Regions from separate parts of the Limosilactobacillus urinaemulieris genome, predicted to be linked through region 2. Evidence: predicted binding sites of a transcription regulator. Region 2 holds the regulator's gene; each other region holds the start of a gene.
The links. The regulator HrcA, encoded in region 2, represses chaperone genes, less so after heat shock. The targets are predictions, from matches to a motif close to TTAGCACTCNNNNNNNNNGAGTGCTAA.
Positions count from the first base shown of each region.

Region 1: the regulator HrcA is predicted to act here: its motif matches at 1,895-1,921, upstream of MR181_RS08635 (ATP-dependent Clp protease ATP-binding subunit).
Region 3: the regulator HrcA is predicted to act here: its motif matches at 2,402-2,428, upstream of MR181_RS06450 (Hsp20/alpha crystallin family protein).

Region 1 covers NZ_CAKOBX010000015.1:4,638-9,095, forward strand. Annotated here, with positions in the region: gene ptsP (phosphoenolpyruvate--protein phosphotransferase) at 1-1,280, opposite strand, end outside; gene MR181_RS08625 (phosphocarrier protein HPr) at 1,280-1,546, opposite strand; gene MR181_RS08630 (hypothetical protein) at 1,663-1,848, opposite strand; gene MR181_RS08635 (ATP-dependent Clp protease ATP-binding subunit) at 2,082-4,277, shown strand.
Region 2 covers NZ_CAKOBX010000011.1:40,360-44,817, reverse strand. Annotated here, with positions in the region: gene truB (tRNA pseudouridine(55) synthase TruB) at 1-48, shown strand, start outside; gene ribF (riboflavin biosynthesis protein RibF) at 63-1,031, shown strand; gene MR181_RS08095 (hypothetical protein) at 1,119-1,490, opposite strand; gene hrcA (heat-inducible transcriptional repressor HrcA) at 1,605-2,654, shown strand; gene grpE (nucleotide exchange factor GrpE) at 2,667-3,242, shown strand; gene dnaK (molecular chaperone DnaK) at 3,264-4,458, shown strand, end outside.
Region 3 covers NZ_CAKOBX010000008.1:20,180-24,637, forward strand. Annotated here, with positions in the region: gene sufB (Fe-S cluster assembly protein SufB) at 1-921, shown strand, start outside; gene MR181_RS06440 (metal-sulfur cluster assembly factor) at 933-1,256, shown strand; gene MR181_RS06445 (aldo/keto reductase) at 1,374-2,222, opposite strand; gene MR181_RS06450 (Hsp20/alpha crystallin family protein) at 2,507-2,938, shown strand; gene MR181_RS06455 (HdeD family acid-resistance protein) at 3,003-3,530, opposite strand; gene MR181_RS06460 (hypothetical protein) at 3,670-3,837, opposite strand; gene MR181_RS06465 (VanZ family protein) at 3,875-4,399, opposite strand.

The DNA.
Region 1 (4,458 bases), on a different contig from region 2:
TCAATATTATCCGCTACTTGAACACCTTCATCTAATAGCCGTTGTCGCTCTTCATCCAAGATTTTTCGTGCTTGCCAAAATTCCTCAACAGTTGCGATCATTGGAAACATAATTGCAAGCCGTCCATATACAGATGAACGGAGAAGTGCCCGCAACTGTGGACGAAGAATTTCAGGTTTGGCTAAACCGATCCGAATTGCCCGAAAGCCAAGAAAAGGATTATTTTCTTGAGGCAGTTTTAACATCCCCAGATTTTTATCGCCACCAATATCAAGTGTCCGAACCACTACTCGTCGTCCTGGCATCTCAGTTAAGAATTGTTTATAAGCCTGTGCCTGCTCTTTTTCACCGGGAAATTGATCACCACTTGCATATAAGAATTCACTCCGAACAAGACCAATTCCTTCAGCCCCGGTTTGCCGAGCATCGAAGACATCAATTGGTGTTCCAACATTAGCTACAACCTTAAAGTGACGTCCATCAGTACTAACAGTCTGTTCATCCTTTAAGGTCCCCCACTCTTGTTGTTCACGATCAAATTGGGCAGCCAATCGCTGGTAATGATCTACCTCCTCTTCTGATGGATTGACAATAACCTTGCCATGAATCCCATCAACGATTAGTAAATCACCATTTTTTATTATATCGGTGGCACTTTCAGTCCCAACAACCGCTGGTAATGACAGTGTTTTGCTCATAATTGTAAAATGAGAAGTTCGACCACCGTCATCAGTAATTAACCCCGCAACAAAGCGCCGATCAAATTGAGCAGTATCAGTTGGGGTAATATTTTGTGCCACAAAGATTGCCCGGTGACTTAACAGAGTTGGATTAGGAAGCTTAACCCCCATTAAATGACTAAGCATTCTTTTAGTAACGTCTTTAAGTGCCGTTGCTCTTGATGAAAGATAGTCATTATCATTCATTTTTTCAAGGACCTTCAGTTGTTCATCCTCGGTTTCTTTAATTGCCCATTCTGCAGTGAAATGCTTACGCTTAACTTTTTCAATAATTTCAGCATGAAGGGACCGATCGTTCAAAATTGCCAGCTGATCATCAACAACCGCAGCTGCTCTTTTACCAAGTGACTTATGAGCATGCTTACGGATTGTTTGAACTTCATTCAGCGTTAAAGCAAAAGAATCATGAAGCCGCTTGACCTCATGATTCTCATTTGCTGAATATTGTTGGTTAACAGATAAATCTGGTCCCACTAACAGGTAGGCAGGAGCAATTGCAATTCCACTACTCGCTGCCAAGCCATTTAAAAGTGTGGACATTAGTCTGTTAAGCCTTCCTTCTTCATTGTTTCAGCAACGGCATCCAAAGCTTCCTTTTCGTCGTCACCCTTAGCAGTAATGGTAACTGAAGCATTTTGACCAACACCGAGTGACATAACACCCATGATGGACTTCAAGTTAACACTCTTACCTTCGTATGAAAGGGTAACATCAGAGTTATACTTAGAAGCTGCTTGAACCAGGATAGTTGCTGGACGAGCGTGAATACCTGTCTCAGATGTAATTGTAAAATCACGTTTTTCCATAATTAATCATTCTCCTTCGAGCATATTAGCAAATTGTCAGTGGCCAAGCCCTGATAATTTCATTGCTTTTATTTTAGCAATTGTAAACTTCAATTACAAGTTCTCTCAACGATTGGTTATCGCTTTTTTAATCGATATGTAAGCGTTCCCCCACGATGGGCTTCTGCTTCAATTTGTGTCCGGTATTGGTAACCATGAAAAATCGGCTGAAACGCTTGAAATTCCTCTGGAGTAATATCAAAATGACTAGTCTTTCCCGAATGCAAGTCATCAAGTTCTTGTTGATAATCTCTTTCTGTCATTTAACCACCTCATTAAAGGATCCCTGACTTTTTCATCACCCTTATTTTAGCATTCATCAATCAAGAGTGCTAAAATTTAATAGAAAGTTTGACTAATTTTTTCTTAAACTGATTCATTTAACTTGCAGTCAAACAAAAAGTAAGTATAATTAACACCAATGGTCAGGAAAGGTCAAAGATAATAATTTCCTTTTCGATGGTCGGATCTATTTTATTAAGGGGGTATTTTTACGGTGCTTTGTCAAAATTGTCATCAGAATCCTGCAACGATCCATTTACAAATGAACCTTAATGGCCAACGAGTTCAACTCGATTTATGTCAAAATTGCTACCAAAAATTACAAAATATGCAAACAAATATGATGAATGGAGGTAACGGAATGAATAATTTCGGTTTTGGAAGCCTCGAAGACTTCATGAATGCCATGAATAATATGCAAAGCCAACAAGCCGCTGGCAACGGTGCTGCTTTTAGCGGTCAAAACCAACGACAAGGCGGTAACGGCGGTCGTGGTAAGGGAATTCTCGGTCAGTACGGTATTAACTTAACTGATCTTGCTCGCCAAGGAAAAATTGATCCAGTTATTGGTCGTGATAATGAAATCAAGCGGGTTATTGAAATCCTTAATCGACGAACTAAGAACAACCCGGTCTTAATCGGTGAAGCCGGTGTTGGGAAGACTGCTGTCGTTGAAGGTTTAGCTACCGCAATTGTTTCCGGTGAAGTACCAGAAAAACTTGCTAACAAGGAAATTATCCGACTCGATGTTGTTTCCCTTGTTCAAGGAACCGGTATCCGGGGACAATTTGAAAAGCGAATGCAACAATTAATGGCAGAAGTCCGGAAGAACAAGAACATTATTCTCTTCATTGATGAAATTCACGAAATCATGGGTGCCGGAAATGCTGAAGGCGGCATGGATGCCGGAAATGTTCTAAAGCCTGCCCTTGCGCGTGGTGACTTCCAACTTCTTGGCGCAACTACTCTTAATGAATACCGGAAGATTGAAAAAGATGCCGCCCTTGCACGGCGTTTCCAACCAGTTGAAGTTAACGAACCTTCAGTTGAAGAAACAATTCGGATCCTTAACGGAATTAAAGGGCGGTATCAAGATTATCACCATGTTAAGTACACCGACGATGCAATCATTGCGGCCGCTAAACTTTCTGACCGCTACATCCAGGAACGGTTCCTTCCCGACAAGGCAATTGACCTGATGGATGAAGCTGGTTCACGGAAGAATCTAACATTGAAGAATGTTGATCCAAATGCAATTGAAAATGAAATTCACACTGCTGAAGCTCACAAGCAACAAGCAGCAGATAATCAAGACTACGAAAAGGCCGCCTTTTATCGTGATCAGGTAAGCAAGCTTGAAAAGGCTAAAAAAGAAGCAGAAGAAAATCATTCTGAAGAGTCCGCAACGGTAACCGTTAAGGATATGCAGGATATTGTTGAAGAAAAAACTAATATTCCTGTCGGTGATCTGCAGAAGCAAGAAGAAAACCAACTTCGGGATCTTGATAAGAAGCTTGACGAACATGTCATTGGTCAAACTGAAGCGGTTGATAAGATTGCTCGGGCAATTCGCCGAAACCGGATTGGTTTAAACAAGTCTGGTCGTCCAATTGGTAGTTTCCTCTTTGTTGGTCCTACTGGTGTTGGGAAGACTGAAACAGCTAAGCAACTTGCTCTCCAGCTTTTTGGTTCTAAAGATTCAATGATCCGTTTTGACATGTCAGAATACATGGACAAGACATCTACCTCAAAGCTTATCGGAGCGGCTCCAGGTTATGTGGGCTATGAAGAAGCTGGTCAATTAACTGAACAAGTTCGTCGTCACCCTTACAGCTTAATCTTGCTTGACGAAGTGGAAAAAGCTCACCCTGACGTTATGCACATGTTCTTACAAATTCTTGACGATGGTCGATTAACTGATTCACAAGGTCGAACCGTTAGTTTCAAGGACACGATTATTATTATGACTTCTAACGCTGGAACTGGCGATGCTCAAGCTAGCGTTGGTTTTGGTGCTGAGTCAACCGGAAGTACTCACTCAATCATTGATAAACTGACCAACTACTTTAAGCCAGAATTCTTGAACCGGTTTGATGACATCGTTCAGTTCAATGCCCTCAGCAAGGATAACTTAATGAAGATTGTTAACCTGATGATCAGTGATGTTAACAAGATGTTAGCTGACCGTGACTTATCAATCACCGTTCCTGAAGATGTTGATGAGAAGTTAGTTGATCTAGGATTTGATCCAAAGATGGGGGCTCGTCCTCTTCGTCGGGTAATTCAAGAACAAATCGAAGATCGGATCGCTGACTATGTTCTTGATCACAATGACGCGCACGAACTTGCCGCACAATTGGATAAAGACGGTAACATTACCGTTGTCGCTACACCAAATGCAGATAAATAACATTTAAATTATTGATGAAAAGAGGCAGGAAAAATTTTACTTTTCCCTGCCTTTAATATTTACTAGTAGTCTCCGAACTTCCAAAGTCTAATCGTGGAAATCCAAACAGGCTCTTGAATGGGTTAATTTCCAGTTTCTTTCTATCTTTACAGTTTGTTAACTTGTTCATCACAGAGGTTTC
Region 2 (4,458 bases):
TTAACTGCTCAAGGATATAAACCAACAAAGATGTTCTCTGTAAAGTGAAGGAGGAAGAACAAGTGGAAGTAATAAGGATCCACCACCCATTGCAGAAAGAGTTAGTGCCTGCTGGTCCAGTAGTGCTCGCAATGGGCTTCTTCGATGGTGTTCATCGTGGTCACCAACAAGTGATTAATACTGCCAAAAGGGTTGCTGAACGGGAAGGCCTCCCGCTAGCGGTATTAACTTATGATCATGCGCCTGGAATCGTTTATCAACAATATCCTGGTGGTTTTAAATATCTGTCAACAACGCCACGAAAGTTAAATCTTCTAAAACAATTAGGGGTTGATTTGGTATATTTAGTTAGCTTTACTTCTTCATTTGCGAGTCTCTCACCACAAGAATTCGTTGATCAATATTTAATTGGATTTCACGCCAAAATTGTGGTGGCGGGCTTTGATCATACTTACGGTAAAGCTGCGGTGGCAACAATGGCGCGTTTGCCGGAGTATGCTAACGACCGATTTAACGTAATTACGGTTCCCAAGTTTACCGGTAATGGCAACCATAAGATTGGTTCACGGGTTATTCGTAAAGCTATCGATCGGGGGGATGTTGAGCTGGCTAATCAGATGCTCGGTTATTATTACACGACAACGGGAATCGTTGTTCATGGTTTGGCACGAGGACGAACACTGGGCTTCCCTACAATTAACGTTGAAACTCCTGAAGGTGAACGTCTTCCTGGTATTGGCGTATACACTGTTCAAGTGCAGATTGGTCAAAAATGGTATGGTGGGATGGCAAGTGTCGGTCATAACATTACTTTTGGTGATCAAAATAGTCTTACTGTTGAAATATACCTTTTTGACTTTGATCAGCTGGTATACGGTGAAGAAGTCAGGGTTCGGTGGTTTTATTATCAACGTGGTGAAATGAAATTTAGTGGTGCTGACGAACTTGTTGTCCAGATGAGGCAGGATGAACAGTTAGCCCGCCAGAATTTACAAAAAATTACTCCTGACATACAACAACTATTAATTTAATTCTTTCAATTGAGTTTGGAAGTTGAGAAACCGTTAATTATAGAAAAGGCCAGAGAAGCATTTTGCTTTTCCGGTCTTTTTCCTTTATCAATGACGACTTGCCCGATGATTGGTTGATTGATTAATTTTATGAATATGGCGCTTAAACTTTGTGCCGCCGTCCGTAACTAACTTGAAGTGGCGCATTTTAGCGTTGAACGGGCGGTTCGATAGGCGAATTGAAACCCAGCGACGCATGATCTCTATCATTTCATCAAGATCTTTACTGAGATGCTCGTTATTAGCTTTTATTACGGCATCGTGAATATCAGTCTGTAACCGATTAATCAAATTATTATGATAGTCAAGCAGCTCCCTTGTTAAGGGGGCGTTCCTGTAACTATTGAAGAGCTTCTGAATAATTCGCATAGCATCTTCGGGACCACTTGGCTGAATAAATCGTTGCTTCTTATGTTTCATTAAAAAACTCCTAGATTTTATTTGACGTTTCTTGACTTTTACTATTCAGATTGTTATATTATACATGTGTTTAGCACTTAACCCTATAGAGTGCTAAAAGGGGAAGTGATACAAATGCTAACACAGCGTCAAAACAAGATCCTGCAAGCGATTGTACGTCAATATACCGCAACAGGTCAACCTGTTGGGTCAAAACACCTGGCAGAACAGTTGCCTTTTAAGGTGAGCTCTGCTACGGTTCGAAATGAAATGGGGGTTCTTGAAGAAGTTGGTTTTGTTACCAAAGAGCACTCATCTTCAGGACGGGTACCTTCTAAAAAGGGTTACCGTTATTATGTTGACCATTTGCTTGATCCAGAGGTTATTACTGACAATGATTTAGTAGTAATCCAAAATTCACTAGGAACAAGTTTTCAAAAGATTGATGAGATCATTTCGCACTCGGCTGATATTTTATCTGATCTTACTTCCTATACAGCCTTTACACTGAAGCCCGAACAAGCCGATGTCCGGTTGAGCGGCTTTCGGGTTGTTCCGTTAGGTAATCGAAAGGTAATCGCCATTTTAGTCACTGATAGCGGTGATGTCGAAAGTCAGGCATTTACGTTACCACGAAATTACGATACAGATGCTCTTCAGGCCGTTATTCGGATGATTAATGACCAGCTAGTGGGGCAGCCATTAGCTAACGTGATGAAACGACTGAATGATGATATTCCGCTTCGGGTGATGCACTATATGCAAAGTGCAGATGGCTTTTTGGATCTGTTTGATAGTGTCGTGTCAAGGGCAGCACGTGAGCAATTCTTTGTTGGCGGCCGGTTAAATCTCTTAGATTTCTCAGAAAAGCATGATTCGGTTGACTTACAGACACTGTATAGTTTGCTTGACCATAACGATCAATTGTCGCATCTATTAGATTCAAATGTTTCTGATGATGGGGTAAACGTTAAAATTGGTTCTGAGATTTCTAAAGATAAGGCCTTAGATAATTATAGTTTGATCACGGCAACTTATGATGTTGACCAATATGGTAAGGGCATTATTGCGGTACTAGGTCCAACAAGAATGCCTTATTCACGGACGATTGGTTTAGTGAATGCATTCCGTCAGGAGCTAGCAAAACGACTTTTAAACTTTTACCGTCATTACTACGATTCATAGGAGGCGAGTCGATTGGCAGAAGACAAAGCTGCAAAGCAAACAGGTAAGGAAGCAAAGCACCAAAGTAAAAATGCTGCTTCTGAAAAAAACGACCAGTTTGATGTTAAAGAGTTACAGACTCAAGTGACAAAATTAGAAAGTCAAGTTAAAGATTTACAACAGCAATTAGATGAGAAGGACGATAAGTATTTGCGGGCTGAAGCAGAAATTCAGAATATGACTACCCACTTTAAGAAAGAGCGTGCTCAACTACTAAAGTATGATGGTCAAGATTTAGCCAAGTCCGTTTTACCTGTTTTGGATAACCTTAAACGGGCACTGACGATTGAAGTTCATGACGAAAATGGTCAGCAGCTAAAGAAGGGGATCCAGATGGTTCATGACCACTTAATCAGTGCATTAAAGGACCACGGAATTACTGAGATTGATGCAGACGGTAAGCCGTTTGATCCGACCCTTCACCAGGCAGTGCAAACAGTACCGGTGGAAGGTGATCAGAAGGCCGAAACAGTGGTGAAGGTACTCCAGGCCGGCTATCAATTAAAGGATCGGGTTCTTCGTCCCGCAATGGTTGTAGTTGCACAATAAAAATAAGAGAGGGAATAAACAATGGCAAGTAACAAAATTATTGGTATTGATTTAGGTACTACTAATTCCGCCGTTGCCGTTATGGAAGGTAACGAGCCAAAGATTATTACAAATCCAGAAGGAAGTCGGACAACTCCATCTGTAGTTTCATTTAAGAATGGTGAAACTCAAGTTGGTGAAGTAGCAAAGCGTCAAGCAATTACTAACCCTAATACTATTTCATCAATTAAGAGTCATATGGGTGAAGCCGGATATACCGTTGAGGTTGATGGTAAGAAGTATACTCCACAAGAAATTTCTGCAATGATTCTTCAATACTTGAAGAAGTACGCTGAAGATTACATTGGTGATACAGTTAGCCAAGCAGTTATTACTGTTCCTGCATACTTTAATGATGCTCAGCGTCAAGCCACTAAGGATGCTGGTAAGATTGCCGGATTAGATGTTAAGCGGATCATTAACGAACCAACCGCTTCATCACTTGCTTATGGTCTTGATAAGAAAGACAAGGATGAAAAGATCCTTGTTTATGACCTTGGTGGTGGGACCTTTGATGTTTCCATCCTTGAATTGGGCGATGGTGTCTTCCAAGTTCTTTCTACTAATGGTGATACTCACCTTGGTGGGGATGACTTCGATAAGAAGATCATGGATTGGTTAATTGACGGTTTCAAGGAAGAAAACGGTGTTGACCTTTCTAAGGATAAGATGGCTCTTCAACGGTTGAAGGATGCTGCTGAAAAGGCAAAGAAGGACTTATCAGGTGTTCAAGAAGCTCAAATCAGTTTGCCATTTATTTCTGCTGGTGAAAATGGTCCACTACACCTTGAAAAGACATTAAGTCGGGCACAATTTAACCAATTAACTAATGATTTGGTTGAACGGACTAAGCAACCAGTTATGAATGCTTTGAAGGATGCCGACTTAACCTTTGATGATATTGATGAAGTAATCCTTAATGGTGGTTCTACTCGTATTCCAGCTGTTCAAGAAATGGTTAAGGAATTGACTGGTAAAGAACCTAACCACTCTATTAACCCAGACGAGGCGGTTGCCCTTGGTGCTGCTATCCAGGGTGGTGTCCTTACTGGTGATGTTAAGGATGTTGTTTTACTTGATGTTACGCCACTTTCACTTGGTATTGAAACCATGGGTGGTGTCTTCACCAAGTTGATTGACCGGAATACTACTATTCCAACATCCAAGAGCCAAATCT
Region 3 (4,458 bases), on a different contig from region 2:
TGGTTCGGAAAGTTAGTTAAACCAGCTGATAATAAATTTGCTGCGCTGAACGGTGCCGTGTGGTCCGGTGGATCCTTTATTTATGTTCCTAAGGGTGTTAAGGTCAAAACGCCAATCCAGGCTTATTTCCGGTTAAATGCGGAGAATACGGGGCAGTTTGAACGAACGTTAATTATTGTTGATGAAGGTGCTAGTGTTGATTACGTTGAAGGGTGTACTGCACCAAATTATTCGTCCGATAGTTTGCATGCTGCAGTAGTTGAAGTGAATGTTTTAAAAGATGCTTATTGTCGCTACACGACGATCCAAAACTGGTCAAAGAATGTTTATAGTTTGGAGACGAAGCGGGCAGCTGCAGCCGAGAACGCCACAATGGAATGGGTCGATGGAAACCTTGGCTCCAAAGTTACCATGAAGTACCCGAGTGTCTACTTAAATGGTCGTGGTGCTCGGGGAACAATGCTTTCAATTGCAGTAGCCAGTGATCATATTCATCAGGACTCAGGAGCACGGATGATCCACAATGCCCCGAATACTTCTAGTTCGATTGTTTCTAAGTCGATTGCCCGAACGGGTGGTTCAACAGATTATCGAGGAAATATCCGCTTTACCGAAAAAGCTAACGGTTCAAAAGCTCACGTGGAATGTGACACGATTATTATGGATGACCAATCATCATCAGATACAATTCCGATTAACGAAATTAATAACTCGGATGTTACGATGGAGCATGAGGCGAAGGTTTCAAAAATTTCTGAAGAAAAGCTCTATTATTTAATGAGTCGGGGAATTAGCGAACGAAAAGCGACGGAAATGATTATCATGGGCTTTGTAGAACCCTTTACGAAGAAACTGCCAATGGAGTACGCAGTTGAGCTAAATCGACTGATTAGTTTTGAAATGGAAGGTTCGATTGGCTAAGGGGGATTATCATGTTAGATAAAGAGAAATTAAGTCCTATTGAACAAGAGGTCCTTAAAAAATTGCAAACCGTGATTGATCCGGAATTGGGGATTGATTTAGTCAATCTGGGCCTTATCTACGGAATTGAGGTTAATGATCAACAATGTAAAATTACGATGACCTTAACAACGATGGGCTGTCCAATCAGTGATTTGCTTTATAAAATGATTAAGGAGGCTGTTCTCCAAGTAGCAGAGATTACGAAATGTGAGATTAACCTTGTCTGGGAGCCAACTTGGACTCCAGAAAAAATGAGCCGTTTTGCACGAATAGCATTAGGTGTTCGGTATTAAGGGTAAAGGAGAATTAACCTGGTTCGAAGATAGCTTTTGGATTTTAAAAACAACCTAAGATTAGTTCAGAACGAACTAATTTTAGGTTGCTTTGTTTTTATCTAGATTGGAGACTATCTAAATTGTTGCTAAGGGTTCTTTAGTTTGGGGTTTTGGAAAGGCCTTTGCGAGTGCTTCAAGTTCATCGGTAGAGAAACTAATATTTAATGCTTCAACATTTTCTCTTGCATGGACGGGACTAGCTGCCTTGGGAATTGCTAGGGTATGTTGATCACGAATTACCCAGGCTAACATTATTTGGTAGACAGTTACTTGATGATTAGCGGCCAATTCTTTTAGTAAGGGATTGGTTGTTAAATTGCCGCTTAATCGATCTCCCTGAGAAAGTGGGGAATAAGCGATTAGTGGTAAGTTATTAGCCCGCATGAGCGGAAGAAGATCATATTCAATTCCCCGTTGATCAAGGTTATACAGATCTTCATTAGCAACGCATTCTCGACCATGAGGAAGTGCCCATAATTCTTCCAAATCAGCAACATCAAAATTTGAAACGCCCCAGTGACGAATCTTTCCCTTAATTTGCATCTTAACTAGTTCATCTACCGTTTCTGCAAGGGGAATTCCGCCTCGCCAGTGAAGTAGGTAAAGATCAAAATAATCAGTTTGCATTAGCTTAAGACTCCGATCAAGGCTTTTTTCCAATCGTTGATGACCAGCATTCTGGGGCAGTACCTTATCGATGAGATAAAGCTTTGACCGGTCAAATGATTTAATTGCCTCACTGGTAAGCTTTTCCGCCCGTCCTTGACCATACATTTCGGCAGTATCAATTACGGTTGCTCCTGCATCAATTGCTACTTGAATTGCTTTTACCTCTTCAGCATGTTTGGCTGGCTTTTCACCAATATTCCACGTACCAACACCAACCGCTGGTACGGTTGTTTGGCCTAACCGTACTGTATCCATCAAATCCCTCCTTAAATTAACTACGATTTGATCCTACCATGCTTCGTTAATAAATACATCTAATTAATATATGATTATAAATTCATATGTCAAAATAAAAACAGGTCTTTCTTGGATTAATGGTAACAGCCTGTTGAGGACTATTACCAAGGTATTGGTCAAGAAAGGTGTAACTGTTTTTAGCACTCTTTAATCTTAAGTGCTAAAAATGGTTGCACTTTACCTAATGGTGGTTAAGATAAGAAGTGTAATCAAGATCAAGTTAACGGAAAGGAAGCTTTATTATGGCTAACGATTTAACACGTCGGAATAACTTTTTGGATAACATGATGAATATGCGGAACTTAATGAATGATGATTTCTTCTCTGACTTTACGCCAGTTGAAGATCATATGAAGACTGACATTGAAGAAAATGACAAGCAATATCAAGTAAAGATAGATATGCCAGGCTTTGACAAGAAAGACATTCACATTAGTTACACGAATAATATTTTAACCATTACAGGTCATCGTGATACAGTTGATGATGAGGCTGATAAGAACGGTCATATTCTTCATAGCGAACGGCGCTATGGTCAAATGAGTCGCCAATACCGCTTGCCAGATGTTGAACGAAAGAATATTACCGCTCATTACGAAAACGGTGTTCTTTCACTTGCCTTACCAAAGAAGCAAGCTGAAAGCGATGATGATACTCGGATCGAGATTGACTAGCTAATAGTTAAAGGTAAAAAAGAGGATCCTAGCATTCAAAGCAGAATGCTAGGATCCTTTTCATTTAGTTGAAAGCTTGAACAATTTTTAGAACACCGAAGATAATTAGGAAAACAGAAATAATCCAAACAACCGTTAAGGCAGAAACAACAGGACTAAAGAGGAGAATTGCTCCTAGAATAACCCCTAGAATGCTAAAGATAATGGTTAACCAGTAGTAACCACCACTGACACCTTTGAAAAGACGACCAACGGAAAATTCCATAATGGAATCCAAAATAAACCAGATAGCAAAAATAATTGCAATGTATAACGTGCCGAAGCCAGGATGGAAGATAAAGATGATTCCTAAGACGATGTTCAGTATACCAAGAACTACAATCCAGCCAGTGCCCTCACCGAGTGAACGAAGAAAGCGGCGCCGAATTGTTAGTTCGAAGATCCCATCAAAAAGGAAGACAACTCCAATAATAACAGACAATAAATGTAAGGTTTTATCTGGTCGGGAAAACGAAAGAAATCCTCCAAGAATAAAAAGAATTCCAATAAGTAGACTAAACCAGTCGAACCGCCGATGCGAAACATTATTCATAGCGCATAGCTCCTTTCTCTGATAAGTTAATCATACCGCAAAAAAAGAAATAATGGTTGTACTATATGTTGCCTCCAGAATGTTTGTAAGCAGAAAGAAAACCGATGAAAGATATAGGTGCTTCATCGGTCTCTAGTTTTTAAATATGTTCCTTGATACCATTCTTAAAATCCTTGTCGATCTCCTTAAGAATTGGTAGAAGGTAGTTAATATATTCATGATATGCTTCGATTGGCTTCATGTCCTTGCCATTAGCCTGGACTAAAGCAATAGCAATATCATGAGCCCTTTGTTCGTTTGAAATCATTATAATCACCTCATCAGTAATAGTTTACCAAACTTTTCTATGATAGGAAAAAGGGATGGATTATTTTATCAATAAATCCTCGATCAAGTAATTTTAGTCCATAAAAGCCAACTATTCCGCCAATGGTGTTGGTAATAATATCATCAATATCCGCTACTCGACCAATGTGGAAAAGAAAGTCACAGACAAATTGATTTCCCTCAATAAAGAAACTGAACAGAAAGCTGAGAGTAAGAATAGTGACAAACGAACTTTTGCGGTTGACCAGATATAATAAAATACCTAGCGGGATCGTCATGATGATATTTAATAACCATTCTAAATCTAACTGTTGAAAGGGAAGAAGATTGTATGGTACTCCGTGAAAATAGCGTAAATTACGGTTAGCAGAAATAAAACTAAAGGTAACTGGAGTCAGGCAAAGACGAAGGATGATAACAAAATAACATAGAAAAGCAAAAATTGTTAATCGTTTACTAAACTGCTGATAACGCGAAGAGGCATTAATTGCTAAAACAAGTGCAATAACAAAATAACCACAAAATGGAAACCAGTGTAACAAATTCATTCCCTCCTTTCATGAAAAAAGGTATACAATAAAATTTCGGATAAACTATTTAC